3 regions of the Alicyclobacillus hesperidum subsp. aegles genome follow, and region 3 is predicted to be linked to each of the others. Evidence: riboswitches for the same ligand, from Rfam matches in the RefSeq annotation. Region 3 holds a riboswitch; each other region holds the start of a gene.

Region 1 (5,223 bases), on a different contig from region 3:
CTGGAAGCGACGATTGAGTCATTACAATCGTTGCCGCCCAGCCAACGCAGGCATCTCACACACGACGAGTTTGCTGTTCGCCACGGCGCCGATTCGCAGGATATCGAGAAGGTACGGGCATTCGCCGATGCGCACGGGCTGGTGCTGGAGAAGGTGCACGTCGCAGCTGGCACGGCATTGCTTACGGGCCGTGTAGCCGATGTGAATCAGGCGTTTCGGATCGATCTTCGCACGTATCAACATCCTGAGTTCTCGTATCGGGGACACAGCGGCGATGTGCATGTGCCGATGGACATCGCTGACGTGGTGACGGCGGTACTTGGTCTCGATACACGGCCGCAAGCGACTCCACACTTTCGAATTCGGCGACAACCTGCGGGGGCGGCGATGCGCGCCACAGCAACTGAACAGGTTGCCTACACGCCGCCACAGGTTGCAGCGGCCTATGCCTTTCCGGAAAACGTCGATTGTACGGGGCAGTGTATCGGCATCATTGAGCTTGGCGGTGGGTATTCAGATCAAAATATCGGCGAGTATTTCGCGTCACTTGGTATGGCGCCGCCACCTCTTGTTGCGGTAGGGGTAGATGGAGCAGTCAACCAACCGACCGGCGATCCGAATGGCCCGGACGGCGAAGTCGAGCTCGATATCGAGGTTGCCGGCGCCGTCGCTCCAGGTGCAAAGCTCGCTGTTTATTTTGCGCCAAATACGGACGCTGGGTTTTTGAACGCGATCACGACGGCTATTCACGATACGACGAACAAACCTATGGTGATTTCTATCAGTTGGGGCGGTCCTGAGAACGGTTGGGCGCCGGCCTCTATCCAGGCGATGAATCGGGCTTTGCAGGACGCGGCTGCGCTTGGTGTGACCGTGTGTGTCGCGGCCGGGGACAGCGGATCCACAGATGGCGAGAACGACGGTTTGTACCATGTTGATTTTCCCGCATCGTCACCCTATGCCTTGGCTTGCGGGGGGACGCGTTTGGTAGTGGAAAATGGTCAGATTGCGAGTGAGACCGTCTGGAACGACGGCGCACAAGGTGGCAGCACCGGGGGCGGCGTGAGTAGCGTATTTGCGCTTCCCAGCTGGCAGCAAAACGCACAGGTGCCACCGTCTTCAAACCCCGGCGGCACGGTTGGACGCGGTGTGCCGGACGTCGCGGGAGATGCTGACCCTGCGACAGGCTACGAGGTATTGGTCGACGGCGAAACTGCGGCAATTGGTGGGACGAGTGCCGTGGCACCCTTGTGGGCGGGGCTGGTCACCATTGCAAACAAGACCATCGGTCAGCCTGTGGGTTATCTCAACCCAGTGCTATATAGCTTGCCAAAAGCGGCGCAGGCATTTCGCGACATTACACAGGGCAACAACGATATCGCCGGCACAGGGGATGTCTATGCGGCGGGGCCCGGTTGGGACCCGTGCACGGGCCTTGGTAGTCCGATTGCCAATCGACTCATTGCAGCACTGCAGCAGTTGCAGCAGCAAGATCGAGGTCAGGCGTGATCGCAGAGGCTTCTGTCTAGCTGGGCAATTGCGAAAATAATAAGGCAGTGATATAGTAGCCCCACAACTTGATATGCTCGCTTGGTTTCACTACGACGGTGAATGAAAAGGGAATCCGGTGCGAATCCGGAACGGTCCCGCCGCGGTGAGGAACGACGCTGTTGACGTTGCGGCTTATCGGCCGCGAGCCACTCGCTTGGATGCGGGGAAGGCTGTGCGACAGCGGATGACATCCGAGTCCGAAGACCTGCCAGGCGAAGCAGCTCTGTGTATCCCACGTGGGTTTGGGATTGGGGCAGGAACGAAGCAGGATTGTTTGCTTGGCCGGTGTGTGTTGACGTCGGCTGCAACGCTTGCCTATATATCCAGTCTCCATGCACCCCCGCTTCCCGTGTGGAAGTGGGGGCTTTTTGATTCCGCTCGCGCTCGGGAGTTTAGCATCACATCATCTGGGGAGGCGACACGACTTTGGCGATTGCAGCAACACTAGGATTTCCGCGCATGGGCCCGCGCCGTGAACTCAAGCGGGCACTCGAATCGTTCTGGCAAGGCAAGTCGACGGAGGCAGAGCTGGGCAAAGCGGCTGCCGACATCAGGCGCCTGCGCTGGCAACTGCAGAAGGAGGCGGGCATCGACTGGATCCCATCCAACGATTTCTCGCTTTACGATCACGTTCTCGACATGGCTGTTTTATTCGACGCCGTGCCTGACCGCTTTCGTGGGCTACCAGATGGCTCGCTCGCGCAGTATTTTGCCATGGCGCGCGGTGCTGAGGGCGTGGCAGCGCTTGAGATGACCAAGTGGTTTGACACGAATTATCATTACCTCGTTCCTGAATTCTCAGCGCAACAAAACTTTAGGCTGCGAGCCAATAAACCGTTGGCCGAGTATTTGGAAGCGCGGCAACTGGGCATCGAGACCGTGCCGGTGCTCTTAGGTCCTGTATCGTTTTTGCGCCTTGGCAAGGTGCGCGAACAAAATGTGGAGCCCTTGTCCCTGATGGCCCAACTATTACCTGCTTATGGCGAGCTACTTAACGCTCTACACGATGCCGGGGTACAGTGGGTGCAAATCGACGAGCCCTGCCTGGTTCTCGATCTGACGGATAGCGAGCGGTCAAGCTTGCACGAGGCGTATACGTACCTCGCGGCGCAGTCGGTGCCCAACATGTTGCTCACCACATATTTTGGTTCCATCGCTGACAATTTGGAGACGGCTTTGTCACTACCGGTACAGGGTCTGCATCTGGATCTCGTTCGTGCACCGCAGCAGTTGGCGGAGCTGGCGCGCTATGGCTGGCCTCAAGAGAAACGGCTGTCTGTCGGCGTGATCGACGGTCGCAATATATGGCGGGCCGATTTGCACGAGGCTCTGGTGCTCGTTGAGCAGGCCGCTTCTATCGCCGGGCTTGAGCAGGTTCACGTCGCGCCGTCGTGTTCCCTGTTACACGCGCCTTGGGATGTGGAATTGGAAAGCGACATGGAACCAGAGGTGAAGTCGTGGCTGGCATTTGCTGTGCAAAAGCTGTCTGAGTTGCGGGTGCTTAAGCGCGGGGCGAACGACGGTAAGGATGCGATTGCGGAGCATTTGGCTCTGAGTCGTGAGGCGCGCAGGGCACGGACGGCGTCTCCACGCTTGCGCAATTCGGCTGTCGCCACACGGATGGCGCAGTTGAGCGGTTTGCAATTGGCACGCGCATCGTCGTTTGCAGAGCGCAAGTCCAAGCAACAGGAGCGTCTGCAGTTGCCACCGTTTCCGACGACAACCATCGGCTCGTTTCCGCAAACGCAATCTGTGCGCGACACGCGGGCGAAGTGGCGCAAGGGGCAAATTTCAGATGCGGAATACGAGTTGTTCTTGCAAGGCGAGATTATGCGTTGGATCGTCATTCAGGAAGAACTTGGTCTCGACGTGCTTGTGCACGGAGAGTTTGAGCGTACCGATATGGTAGAGCACTTTGGCGAAAAGCTGGACGGGTTTTTGTTTACGCGGCACGGTTGGGTGCAGAGTTATGGATCGCGCTGTGTGAAACCTCCTATTATCGTCGGCGACGTGGCGCGTCCCGAGCCGATGACTGTCCGTTGGACGAGTTATGCGCAATCGCTGACAGAGCGGCCTGTCAAGGGGATGTTGACCGGTCCTGTCACGATCCTGCAGTGGTCGTTCGTCCGCGACGATTTGCCGCGCCATGAGGTGTGTCGCCAGATTGCACTCGCCATTCGCGATGAAGTGTTGGATTTAGAGGCGGCAGGGATTCGTGTCATTCAGATTGACGAGCCGGCTTTGCGCGAAGGCTTGCCCTTGCGGCGGGCAGACTGGGACGCCTACCTTGAGTGGGCAGTCGAATGTTTTCACATCGCGGCCAGTGGTGTGAAAGACGAGACGCAAATCCATACCCATATGTGTTACGCCGAGTTTCATGATATCATGCCTGCCATTCAAGCCATGGATGCCGATGTCATTTCGATTGAAACGTCGAGATCGCACATGGAATTGTTACAGGCGTTTGAAGCCTTTCAGTACACAAACGACATCGGGCCCGGCGTCTACGACATTCACAGCCCGCGCGTGCCCGATGTCCATGACATGGTCGGATTGTTGCGCAAGGCGGCCAGCGTGATCGATCCGGCGCAACTCTGGGTCAATCCGGATTGTGGCCTGAAGACCCGTGGCGAGGCAGAGACGCTGGCGGCTTTGCAGGCGATGGTGATGGCAGCGCGACAATTGCGTCAAGAGCCTGTGACGTGCGCTACGAGCATCTCTTGAAAATGGGTTGCGGCCGTGGTTAGGGCGCGCTGTTTTGACCAGATCACGGCCGTGTCGGTCTCGATGGTCGGTTCGATTACGCCGTAACGCAAAGCGCCTTCTGGCCGCAGACGCACGGCCAGTGCAGGGACGATGGCGACGCCGATGCCTGCTTCGGTTAAGGTCAGGAGCGTCGCCACATCCGGACTTTCGCAGATGATGTTCGGGTGGACTCCCTGTGCCTGGCACATCTCGATGAACATCTCATAAATGCCTCTGCCGCCATGGCTGTGTAAAACGAGCAGCGGTTTGTCGGCGAACTCTGACAATCCGATGCGGCGCTCGTGCTTGGCTCCCCAGCCTGGGGGGTGTACGGCGACCAGGGGTTCCGTATGCAAGTGTATGATCTCAACGTCGGAGAGCACTGGCAGGCGCGTGATGCCAAGCTCAATAACCCCTGTTCGCAGCCATTCTTCCACTTGATATGAATCGCCTTCCCACAATTCAAACGTCACCTGCGGATAGCGAGCTTGAAACTTGCGTATGGTGTCAGGCAAATACGACACACAGGACATCACGGTGCCAATTGTCAGTTTGCCACGCACGCCGGCGCCAAGCTCCTTGACTTCGTTGACCATGCTGTCTACCGAGCGCAAAATCTCCTGCGCACGCCGATACAGCGCCCAACCTGCTTCAGTCGGTTCGACCTTGCCGCGGTTTCGCGCAAGCAGTTGTATCCCAAGTTCTCGCTCCAACGCCTGTAGCTGCAGGCTAAGTGGAGGCTGCGCCATATGGAGTCGCTGGGCCGCTCTCGTAATCTGTCCTTCTTCGACGATCGCGACGAAGTACTGGAGCTTTTTCAGATCCACCACATCGCCCCCATACATAAAATATATGCGTTTTATTTGCAATGTATATTTTACATATAGGCAAACCTCGATGTAAGTTGATTCTTGGTCTCCTGTTGAG
Region 2 (5,223 bases), on a different contig from region 3:
ACAGCACCGTGATCAAGCACGATGCAAGCATCGCAAAAACGCATGGCAAACTCTAAATGATGAATAGCGAGGACGATGAGTCGCCCATCCGCTGCGAGACCACGTAGACGCGAGAGGATGTCCAGTTGGTAAAACACATCGAGATTGGCAATTGGCTCATCGAGTAAAAACACGGGCGAAGCCTGTGCCAAACAGCGGGCAATCCCTGCCCGTTGCCGCTCTCCCCCCGATATCTGAGCAAGTGGCACATCGAGCAGGCGCTCGAGGCCCATTTGAGCGACAGCAGCCATTACGGCTTCCTGCCGGGAGGAGCCCTGTGCAAAAGCGGATTCCCTGCTGTACCTTCCCATTTCCACAAACTCGCGCACGGTAAATGGGATGTCATCGCCAATAAACTGTGGCAAATAGGCGATTTGCTGAGCGCGCCAGCGCGGTGGCTGACTTGTGATAGGCAGATCTGCCACAACCACTTGCCCGGAGGTCGGCGCAATAAGTCCAGCCATAAGGCGAAGCAGCGTCGACTTCCCGGCTCCGTTTGGCCCGATCACGCCAACCACTTGGCCCAACTCAAGCGCAATGGACATCGGTTTTAAGACCGGCAAGTACGCAGCGGACTCCAGTCGCACACCAGCCATCGCGCTCATCTCCTTCGCCAACTGCGACCATGTTGAAATAATAAGAACAGAAAGAAGGGCGCGCCTAAACACGATGTGACGATGCCCACGTTCAGTTCAACCGGGGCGACCACCGTGCGCGCAACGAGATCGGAGAGCGCCAGCAGAGTGGCCCCACCTAAAGCACAGGCGGGAATCAGATAGCGGTGACGCGGCCCCACGAGATAGCGGAGAACATGTGGAACAATGAGGCCGACAAACGAAATGACGCCTGTTGTGCTCACGGAAACGCCGACGACGAGCGCACACAGCCCAAGCGCAATCTGCTTGACCCGCTGCACGGCCACACCGACACCTTCGGCATGTTCTTCGCCGGTCACCATGATGTCGAGGGCCCACGCCAAAGTCAGAAAGGCGGGCAACACAACGCCGTCGACGATGGCGAGGATAAACGTCTCGTGCCAATTGCTGCCGTCAAGTCCACCAAACAGCCAAAACATCATCTGCTCCATTGTCTGCAGTGGTGACATGTCGAGAATCGCCGTGATGATGGCGCTACACAACGAACCCACAGCAACACCAGCCAAGAGCAACGCGTAAAGATTCGTCCGGCGACCGAAAGTGGAAAGGCGATAAATGAGGACGACCACCGCAAGGCCACAAACGAACGAGCCGACAGGCGTTACCCACAGCCATTTGTTTGACCAACCTAGGGCAATGGTGAGCACTGCGCCAAGGGCACCACCGCTCGAAACGCCGATCACGCCCGGGTCTGACATCGGGTTCTTGAAAATGGCCTGGAGGACGCAACCGGCCACAGCCAGCGCTGCCCCCGCCAACAGCGCGACCAACAATCGCGGCCAGCGAATGGCACCGACGACAATCGCGTCGAGCGACCGATGGCCGCTCGCGTACGCGATGGTGTCGCCAGGAATGTGCCAAAACGGGATATAGACGGGGCCAATCCCGATTTCGAGCGCGACGGCGACGCACAAGGCGAGCCCTAACAGCGCGAACGCAAGGGGCCGCCGACACCTCATGAAAGCACCTGAACCGCCGGAACGTGCGCGTTCGGGTGAATCACTTTTGCCACATCATAAACGCCTTTCACGACATATTGCGAAACGGATGACAAGTCGGCGCTGTCGATGGCGTAAAGATGATGCTCACGGATGGCCGCAACCGACTGCAAAGCCGGATCGGACGCTAGTTTTTTGAGAAACGCGGCATCGTCGCTCGAATCGATGATCACACTGGGGTTGAGTTTGACAATCTCCTCATCAGTGATCTTGGCCCAACCCTTCAAGCTCGCGGCGGCGTTTTTCCCGCCGGCCATGCGGATGATATCGTTGACCGTCGTACCTTCGCCAGCGGCGTACCCATAAGAACTGTAATCGAGGACCGTCGGACGACCGTACGGCGCGACCGCGTGTTCGATCTTGGCGATGTTGTGATTCATATTATTTACGATGGCCTTCGCCTTTTGCGGCTCACCGACTAGCTTGCCAATGACGCCAATGTTGTGCTCAATCATCGCCACCGAGGTAAAGTCGTTGAACTCATAAACCGGAACGCCCGCACTGCGTATTTGGTTCACCACTTTTTGTGGCGCATACGATGCCATGAGCACCAAATCCGGGTTGACGGCGAGCGCCTGCTCGGCGTCGTCACCGCTCCACTGGTGAATCCCTTTGACAAGGTTCGTGACATCCGAATATGTGGCGTCGCTGGAGAGGTTGGTCACAAGTGAAATGCGCGATTTCGGAACGAGTGACACGAGAATCTCGTCCGTGCCCTCGGTGCCTGATACGATGTGCATTGGCTCTTTTTGGATGGTAACCTTGGTGCCGGTGTCGTCGGTCATCGTGATCGGAAACGAAGCGGAACTGGATGCGGCTGCCCCGCTCGTTCCTTGCGTGGCGTTACCGCCGGATCCGCCAGTTGCCGCACCACAACCGGTAAGGGCCGCAACCGCGGCCAATGCCGTTGTCCACATTGCCCAGCTTGTCTTTCGTCTCATAAAAAAATGGACCCCCATTCATCTGGAGCGTCCCTTGCGAGAAAGTTGCCTGTGTCCGTCGTGCACGCCTCTCTGGACGCGCATGTCGAAACAAACCTTTCCTCGAAGGTTGGCTCGTAAGCAGCTAGGCAGGTCTCCTGGCTCACAGGTTCGTGTCGCATCCTTCCCACCCTACGGCAGTGGATTGCAATACGTGCCTCGTAGCAAAGGCGCCTATCCTGTTCACAGTGGCGGGACCGCACCGGATTTACACCGGTTTCCCTATTCTCTTCGCTTCGCGCGAAGCACCTAGCGGCTGGTTCAGTTCGCCTTTCATCCTAGTCAGCGGCGGCCCTGCTGTCAATCCTCTTGTGGGCGATCGCGGCGCGAGCGCGGATCGCGAAAGACTGGTGGGCTATTCGCGTAGTCGATGTCGTCCACGTGCATGCGGGCATTAACGGCCCGGGCAAGGACAAAGAGCAGGTCTGACAGCCGATTTAAATACCGCAGCACCGCGCCTGGGACCTCCTCGAACTCGGCCAAACGGACAACCTGACGCTCTGCTCGGCGCACCACTGTGCAGGCGACGTGCAGGGTTGCCGCTGGTTGCGAGCCCTGGCGGAGGACGAACTTGTCCAACTTATCTGCCTCTGCTTGGTATGTATCGATGTATGGTTCCAGCACCGACGCCGCATCTTCAGGCGTGCGTAGCACATAGGCAGTCGCGGACTTTGGTGCGGCCAAATCGGCTCCGACGTCCCACAAGCGCTGCTGGATGGCAAAGAGTAGCTCGCGGATGTCCGCAAACTGTGGATCGACAAGCTGGCTTGAGGCCAAGCCAAGAAAGGCCCCGGCCTCGTCCACCGTCCCGTATGCTTCGACGCGCAAATCGCTTTTGCGTCTCCGTTCGCCGCCGATCAGCGCTGTCGTACCGAGATCGCCCCCGCGCGTGTATAATCTCATCGTATATTCTCCTTCCATGGTTTTGCCCAGCCATTAAGAAAGACAATTTCATCAATGGCGATGCGATTGCGCCAACCGACCCTCTGCAAGATGGGTTCGTCCGCAAAATGAGGCGTATAGCCCAGCGAAAGCAAGGCAACGGGATCGACGTGTTCAGGAATACCTAAGAGGGTTCGCAAATCCCCCTTTTCATACATCGATACCCAGCCCATACCTATCCCTTCCGCACGCGCGGCCAACCACATGTTCTCAATGGCACAGGCAGTCGACATCAGGTCGGTTTCAGGAATCGTGTTGCGCCCGAGTACGACGGGTCCGCCCCGCGTCGGGTCGTTGGTGACGCAAATGGTCCACGGCGCCTCGCGCAATCCCTCTACCTTTAGCCGCAAATAGTAGTCCCTCTGCTCATCTGGAAATTTCTCACCGGCACGCACGCGTTCGCGTTCGACGAGCTCGGCGAGTTCGGCAAGCAGCTGTTTATCGCGAATCGCAATGAAGTTCCAAGGTTGCATATAGCCAACCGACGGCCCCTGGTGCCCGGCTTCCAAAATGCGCCGCACGACCGTGACGGGCACGGGATCGGGCAAAAACACGCGAACGTCGCGCCTTGTGGCAATCGCTTTGTACACCGCCTTGCGCTCGGCATCGTCAAAGTCCACGGCGACCGGCGGCATCTCGCGCCTTGTATCTGCATCGTTGAAGACGAGATGGCCTTCATCGTTAGGCAGATCGCCGGCAAACGGATTGGAGACGCGCGCGTCGGCAAACGTCGCTGTTTCCGCCATGATTTCACACCCTGCTTTGATCAGCGGCCAAGCCATCATGGCCCCCGTTCCTTCACCGACGCGCAGGCCCATATCGAGCATAGGCGTCTTTCCAAGCGCGGACAAAATCCGGCCATGCGCCGGTTCAGGCGAGCGATGGCCGGCAATGAGATACGCGCTCGTCTGGGGCCGCAGACGCGTTGCCCACAGCGCGCAAACGCCTGCGAGCAATCCGTCCAGCAAAACAGCCACGCCCGATGCGCTGGCTTGTAAGATGGCCCCCGCCATCGCGGCCAGCTCAAAGCCACCCAGTTGTGCCATCCCGGCTAACCAGTATGCGTCGCTACCCGGTTCGTAGGCCTGACTGGCGCTCTGCCAGAGCGCACACGCTCGCTCAACGGCATCGCGCTTGCTCGCGACCGCTTCGTCGGCGATGCCCGTACCTGGCCCGACCACCTCCTGTGCGTCGAGACCCAGCAACCATGCGGCAAGCGCGCTGGCCGCCGTCGTATTGCCAATTCCCATTTCACCAAGAATCAGCAAATCCATGCCATCTTCTTCAACGGCTCGTAACGCGGCCTTCATGCCAATTGCAAGCGCTTGTCGACACTGCTCTTCGGTCATCGCCGGGCCGGACGTAAAGTCGGACGTGCCAAGCCCAACTTTCTCGACGTGCACGCGTGGATGGCGCGGCTTGCGCAATACCCCGACGTCGTAGACGTCGAGCGCAACGCCCATGTTGCGAGCCATCACCGAAGACACGCTGGTGCCCATCGCGATGTTGACCACCATCTCTTCCGTCACATGCTGGCCGTAGCGCGAAATAGAGCGATTCGATGCGACACCGTGATCAGCGGCGAATAACAGAAAACGCGGTCGCCTC
Region 3 (5,223 bases):
GCGGTCCGCAGGTGATGAAGGGCTATTGGAATAAGCCTGCTGAAACCGCTTCCGTCCTCCGCGATGGCTGGCTCTTTACAGGAGATATCGGTAAGATGGATGAGAACGGCTTTTTCTATATCGTCGATCGCAAAAAGGATGTCATCATCGCGGGCGGTTATAATATTTATCCGCGCGAGATCGAAGAGATATTGTACGAGCATCCGGCGGTCGCCGAAGCGGCCGTGGTCGGGGTCACGGATTCGTATCGCGGGCAGACGGTCAAGGCGTTTATTCAACTCAAGCCGGGCCAGCAGGTGACGGTTGAAGAAATGGACGCATGGTGTCGAGCAAATTTGGCTGCCTATAAGGTGCCGCGGGCCTACGAATTTCGAGAATCCCTACCGAAGTCCGCAGTGGGCAAGATTTTGCGCCGCGAACTTACCGAAGAAAGCAAACAAAATGCATAAGGGGAGGATGAGATGCGGTCGTCGATGAATCCGCACGGCGTTGATCCTCTGGTTCTGGAGCGCACGGCGGCGGGGACTTTTTCCGATTACACGGGAATTCGTGTTACCGCCATTGGAGAGAACGAGATCGAAGCAGAACTGGAGATTCGTCCTCATCATCTCAACGTGGCAGGTATCTTGCACGGGGGCGTTCATGCGACGTTGCTCGATTCGTTGATGGGGGTATTGGTGATTTTGCAGTACCCAGAGGATCCAGTTGTAACCACGAACCTGAACGTACACTTCACCGAACCGGTCTCAGAAGGTACATTGCGTGCGAAGGCTGCCTTTGTCCACCGCGGCGGGCGCACGATGACGGTAGAGGGACATGTTCATAGTGATGATGGCAGGTTATGCGCATTTGCCACGGGCACGTTCCGCGTCCTACACAAGTCGAAGTAATGCCATATGTTGCGTTGTCCACAAGCGCGAGCGGAACTGTCCGCTCGCGCTTCGTCGTTCGCATGTTTACACATCGCTCTGTTAGCCTTAATTGTTGTTTTCTTTGACCATAATGGTACGATTCTGGAAAAAGGATAATTCATAGACGGACAGGGCGTTGCATATTAAACACATTCGAGAAGCACAATTCCGCATTGGTGTGGTTTGTCCACGTTGCCAGAACAAATCAACCATTCGTCACGGTAAAGTAGATGACCGCCAACGGTATCTGTGCAAAAGTTGTCGTGGCACGTTCAGCGATTTGACGGGTACACCACTGGCATATGTCAAGAAGTCGACGGATATGTGGGTTGAAGTCGCTCGTTGCATGCGAGATCGTGCCGTCAAATTGCATATGAACTCGGTATCGCCGTGTCTACTGCGTTCAATTGGAGACACAAGGTACTGGTTTCACTTCACTCCAGCACGGACTTAGCAACTGTATTTTCAGGCATCGTTGCTCGTCAGATGTTGCCCATACTCAGTCAGAACACGGTACTTTGCACTGACGCTTACCTGAGTTGTAAAAATCAAACTAAATTGTATGTCATTTGCCAAGCCCCCCCTCAATCAAAGCAAGGGCGAACGCACGAGAGGCGTATACCACATCCAGAACGTCAATGCCTATCACAGCCGTTTGCAGGGCTGGATGCAACGATTTCTCGCCATGTCCTGCATCGATAGTAAGATGGTTCAATACAAATCATATGCTCTTGCAGGAAACTGCGTCATTTGTAACGAATCTATTCTGAATTATCAATATGCTGGAAGTTTATTTTTCGTCTCTCATGAGACAGGCGAACGAGAACCCGACCAACTATGCCGCAGAGATTGTTATCACTCACTTGGTCGGAAGAGAACTACCACCACCAGTTAGCACGAATGGAGAGAGGGGGAATGGGTAGTGTTTAGCCACAAAGTCAACGAAGACACACAATTGAGATTGTTGGAAGTTCGAGATGCTGACCAGTTATTTGCATTGTTGGACCAGTCACGCAGTTATCTCCGAGAATGGTTACCTTTCGTTGACGGGACACGTACCGTTCGGGATATAGAAGATTTCATTCAGTCTGGATTACAGAAGTACGCAGCCAATAACGGTGTGGAACTGGGTATATGGTATCGTGGTGAACTCGCAGGGGTTCTCGGTCTCCACTACATCAATTGGACGAACCGATTGACAAGCGTCGGGTATTGGATTGGTGAGATGTTTCAAGGCAAGGGCATTATGACAAATTCATGTCGAACACTCATTGACATTCTTTTCAAGGAAAATGGACTGAACCGAGTTGAAATACGGGTTGCTCCGCAGAATCTAAAAAGCAGGGCAATACCTGAGCGTTTGGATTTTCAAAACGAAGGATGTAGACGACAAGCCGAATGGTTATATGACCACTACGTAGACCACATCATTTACGGAATGCTCGCACAGGATTGGAAGGTTTGATTTTGAATCAAATGGGCTGTCCCAAAAGCCCTTGTCAAATGACGCAATCCCAAAAAGCAGTCCGCCTCAACTTTAAAGTGGGGCGGACTTTTCATATCCACGCTGATTTAGAACGGTGCAGTCGGAGAAGAATTTCTCAAGAAAACCTTTTGGGACACCCCCATTTAGATTTTCGAAAACAACATTTAATGAGAACAGAGCGTTACACATATATACCGCAAACTTGGTTGTCGAGACTTGTCAAACACTATATCTAGTGTTAATCTCATTCTGCAAACCACAATTACATAGACGAATCCTGGTGCTCGCAATCGCGAGTGAAAAGGGAATCCAGTGGAAAGCTGGAACGGTCCTCGCCACGGTGATGTTCGATGTGCAAGCTATGGCTCTCAGCCAGCCACTCCGTCCTTGATGGGGGAAGGCGCTAGCACAGATGAGACTCAGTCCGGAGACCTGCCAGGATTGGTTGTGCATCACTCCCACGAGGGATTGGGAAGGGGCGATGGACGTAAAAACACGTGGTTCGAGCGCTTTGGCTTAGCTCGAATCAAAACCGTAGTTTTAGAATGTCGAACCCTGTTCCTTGATGGGAACAGGGTTTTTCTATGAAAGCGATGAGGAGCGGATAGATCATGACGGAACAAAGCGCGACCGGTGTGGCGCAAATGGAGAGGGAAGAATGGACCGAGCGGCTTGCGTCATATCGCGTGTACAAGTACAACGGCGGGGAGGCAGGATTCGACCCGAAGAAATTTTATACATTTCTCGAGCGTGGATGCGCACAAGTCGACGGGTATGATCCAGAAAGCTTGGCGCAGGCGATTTACCCGCAGCTGCGCGACGGCATGGCGACGTCTGAGATTGCCAAGATTGCAATCCAGGCAGCCGTAGAGATGACAAATGTGAATGAACCGAAATGGCAGTTTGTCGCTGCACGCCTCCTGTTATTTGATTGCTACAAGCAGGCGGGACGCAATCGCGGATACGACTCTATCGGTTATGGGGACTTCCACGAATTGATAGAACAGCTTGAACGAATCGGACGCTACGGCACCTACGTACGCGAGCACTTCAGTGTGGAAGAAATCAAGGAACTGGCCGCCTATATCAAGCCCGAGCGGGACTACTTGTTTAACTACGTTGGTCTTAAACAACTCATGGATCGTTATGCCATTCGCAACCTCGCCGGCGGTATCATGGAACTGCCTCAAGAACTATTCATGGGCGTGGCTATGCACCTGGCGATGAAGGAACAGGACAGGCTCCACTGGGCGAAACGTTTCTACGACATGCTGTCGACGTTACAGGCGACCGTTGCAACACCGACGCTCAGCAATGCGCGCAAACCGTTCCATCAATTGAGTTCCTGTTTCATCGACATGCCCGAGGACGATCTCGTCAGCATCTACGCGACAGATGAGGCTTTTGCGAGAGTTTCGAAATTCGGCGGCGGCATGGGCATTTACGTTGGCAAAATTCGCGCGCGCGGATCGGCTATCCGCAACCATCCCGGCGCCAGCGGTGGCGTGGTTCCCTGGATTCGGAACTTCAATAATACGGCTGTTAGCTGTAATCAATTAGGCATGCGCAGCGGTGCAGCGGCTGTTTACCTGGACGTATGGCACAAGGACATTCTTGACTTTCTGCAACTGCGCACGAACAACGGCGACGAGCGCATGAAAGCACACGACATTTTCCCAGGTGTCTGCATTCCCGATTTGTTCATGCGCCGGGTCGAAGAGCGTGGTACGTGGCATCTGTTTTGTCCGTACGAAGTGCAAAAGGCGATGGGATTTTCGTTGGAGGATGCTTGGGGCGAAGAGTTTGAACGTAGATACGAGGCTTGCGTAAACAATCCCAACCTGCCTCGCAACGAAATTCCTGCCATCGAGATCATGAAACGAATTATGCAATCTGCCTTTGAGACCGGCACACCATTTATCTTTTTCCGCGATGCGGCGAATCGCTTAAACCCGAACAAGCACGCGGGCATGATTTATTGCAGCAACCTTTGTACTGAAATTATGCAAAACATGAGCCCATCGCGGCGAAGTGAGGAGATTGTCGAAGGCGATGTCGTCACCGTGCGGCAACAAGCAGGCGATTTTGTCGTGTGTAATCTATCTTCGCTCAACCTTGGGCGGTGTCGTGATCGCGAGTCGATTCGGGAGACGGTGCGCCGACAAATTCGCGCGATGGACAATGTGATCGATCTCAATCACTACCCTGTCGCACAGGCGGCCATTACGAATCGAAAGTACAGGGCAGTTGGCCTTGGCGTCAGCGGCTATCACCAATATCTCGCCGAACACGGGCTCGTTTGGGAATCTGAGCAGCACTTGCGGCATGTCGACGAGCTCTTCGAATGGATCAATTACTTTGCAATTGAAGCATCGCTGGAACTGGCAAAGGAAAAGGGGCCGTATCCACTGTTTCATGGCTCTGATTGGGAGACGGGCGAATACTTCGAACTGCGCGGTTACAGGAGCCGCCCGGGTGGCCCGGATTGGGATACGCTACGCGCACAAGTTGCTCGCCACGGTGTGCGCAATGCGTACCTTGTCGCCATCGCGCCGACGAGCAGCACAAGCCTCATTGCGGGCAGTACCGCCGGAATCGATCCCGTGTTCGCGCGCTTCTTCCTCGAGGAGAAGAAAAACGGTGTCGTGCCACAAACGGCGCCGAATTTGAACGAACGCACATTCTGGTACTACAAAGAGGCGCACACCATTGACCAGAGTTGGAGCATCGAAGCGTGTTCGGTGCGCCAGCGGCATGTAGATCAGAGTCAGTCGTTTAATCTGTACATCACACCTGACATCAGTGCGAAGGCTTTTTTGGACCTCT

What was found. Region 3 has a riboswitch for cobalamin ahead of QMF38_RS03765 (ribonucleoside-diphosphate reductase subunit alpha). Riboswitches for the same ligand answer to the same signal wherever they lie in the genome.
Region 1: another riboswitch for cobalamin. It lies ahead of metE (5-methyltetrahydropteroyltriglutamate--homocysteine S-methyltransferase); the one in region 3 lies ahead of QMF38_RS03765 (ribonucleoside-diphosphate reductase subunit alpha).
Region 2: another riboswitch for cobalamin. It lies ahead of QMF38_RS01475 (ABC transporter substrate-binding protein); the one in region 3 lies ahead of QMF38_RS03765 (ribonucleoside-diphosphate reductase subunit alpha).

What each region holds. Positions count from the first base shown of each region.
Region 1 covers NZ_BSBJ01000068.1:71,638-76,860, forward strand. Annotated here, with positions in the region: gene QMF38_RS12195 (S53 family peptidase) at 1-1,509, shown strand, start outside; cobalamin riboswitch at 1,576-1,778, shown strand; gene metE (5-methyltetrahydropteroyltriglutamate--homocysteine S-methyltransferase) at 1,978-4,275, shown strand; gene QMF38_RS12205 (LysR family transcriptional regulator) at 4,239-5,123, opposite strand.
Region 2 covers NZ_BSBJ01000003.1:56,955-62,177, forward strand. Annotated here, with positions in the region: gene QMF38_RS01465 (ABC transporter ATP-binding protein) at 1-635, opposite strand, end outside; gene QMF38_RS01470 (FecCD family ABC transporter permease) at 641-1,654, opposite strand; gene QMF38_RS01475 (ABC transporter substrate-binding protein) at 1,651-2,634, opposite strand; cobalamin riboswitch at 2,745-2,941, opposite strand; gene QMF38_RS01480 (cob(I)yrinic acid a,c-diamide adenosyltransferase) at 2,974-3,576, opposite strand; gene bluB (5,6-dimethylbenzimidazole synthase) at 3,573-4,250, opposite strand; partial or broken gene cobT (nicotinate-nucleotide--dimethylbenzimidazole phosphoribosyltransferase) at 4,332-5,223, opposite strand, start outside.
Region 3 covers NZ_BSBJ01000005.1:188,578-193,800, forward strand. Annotated here, with positions in the region: gene QMF38_RS03750 (long-chain-fatty-acid--CoA ligase) at 1-449, shown strand, start outside; gene QMF38_RS03755 (PaaI family thioesterase) at 462-890, shown strand; gene QMF38_RS14780 (IS1/IS1595 family N-terminal zinc-binding domain-containing protein) at 1,090-1,365, shown strand; gene QMF38_RS03760 (GNAT family N-acetyltransferase) at 1,834-2,376, shown strand; cobalamin riboswitch at 2,659-2,851, shown strand; gene QMF38_RS03765 (ribonucleoside-diphosphate reductase subunit alpha) at 3,009-5,223, shown strand, end outside.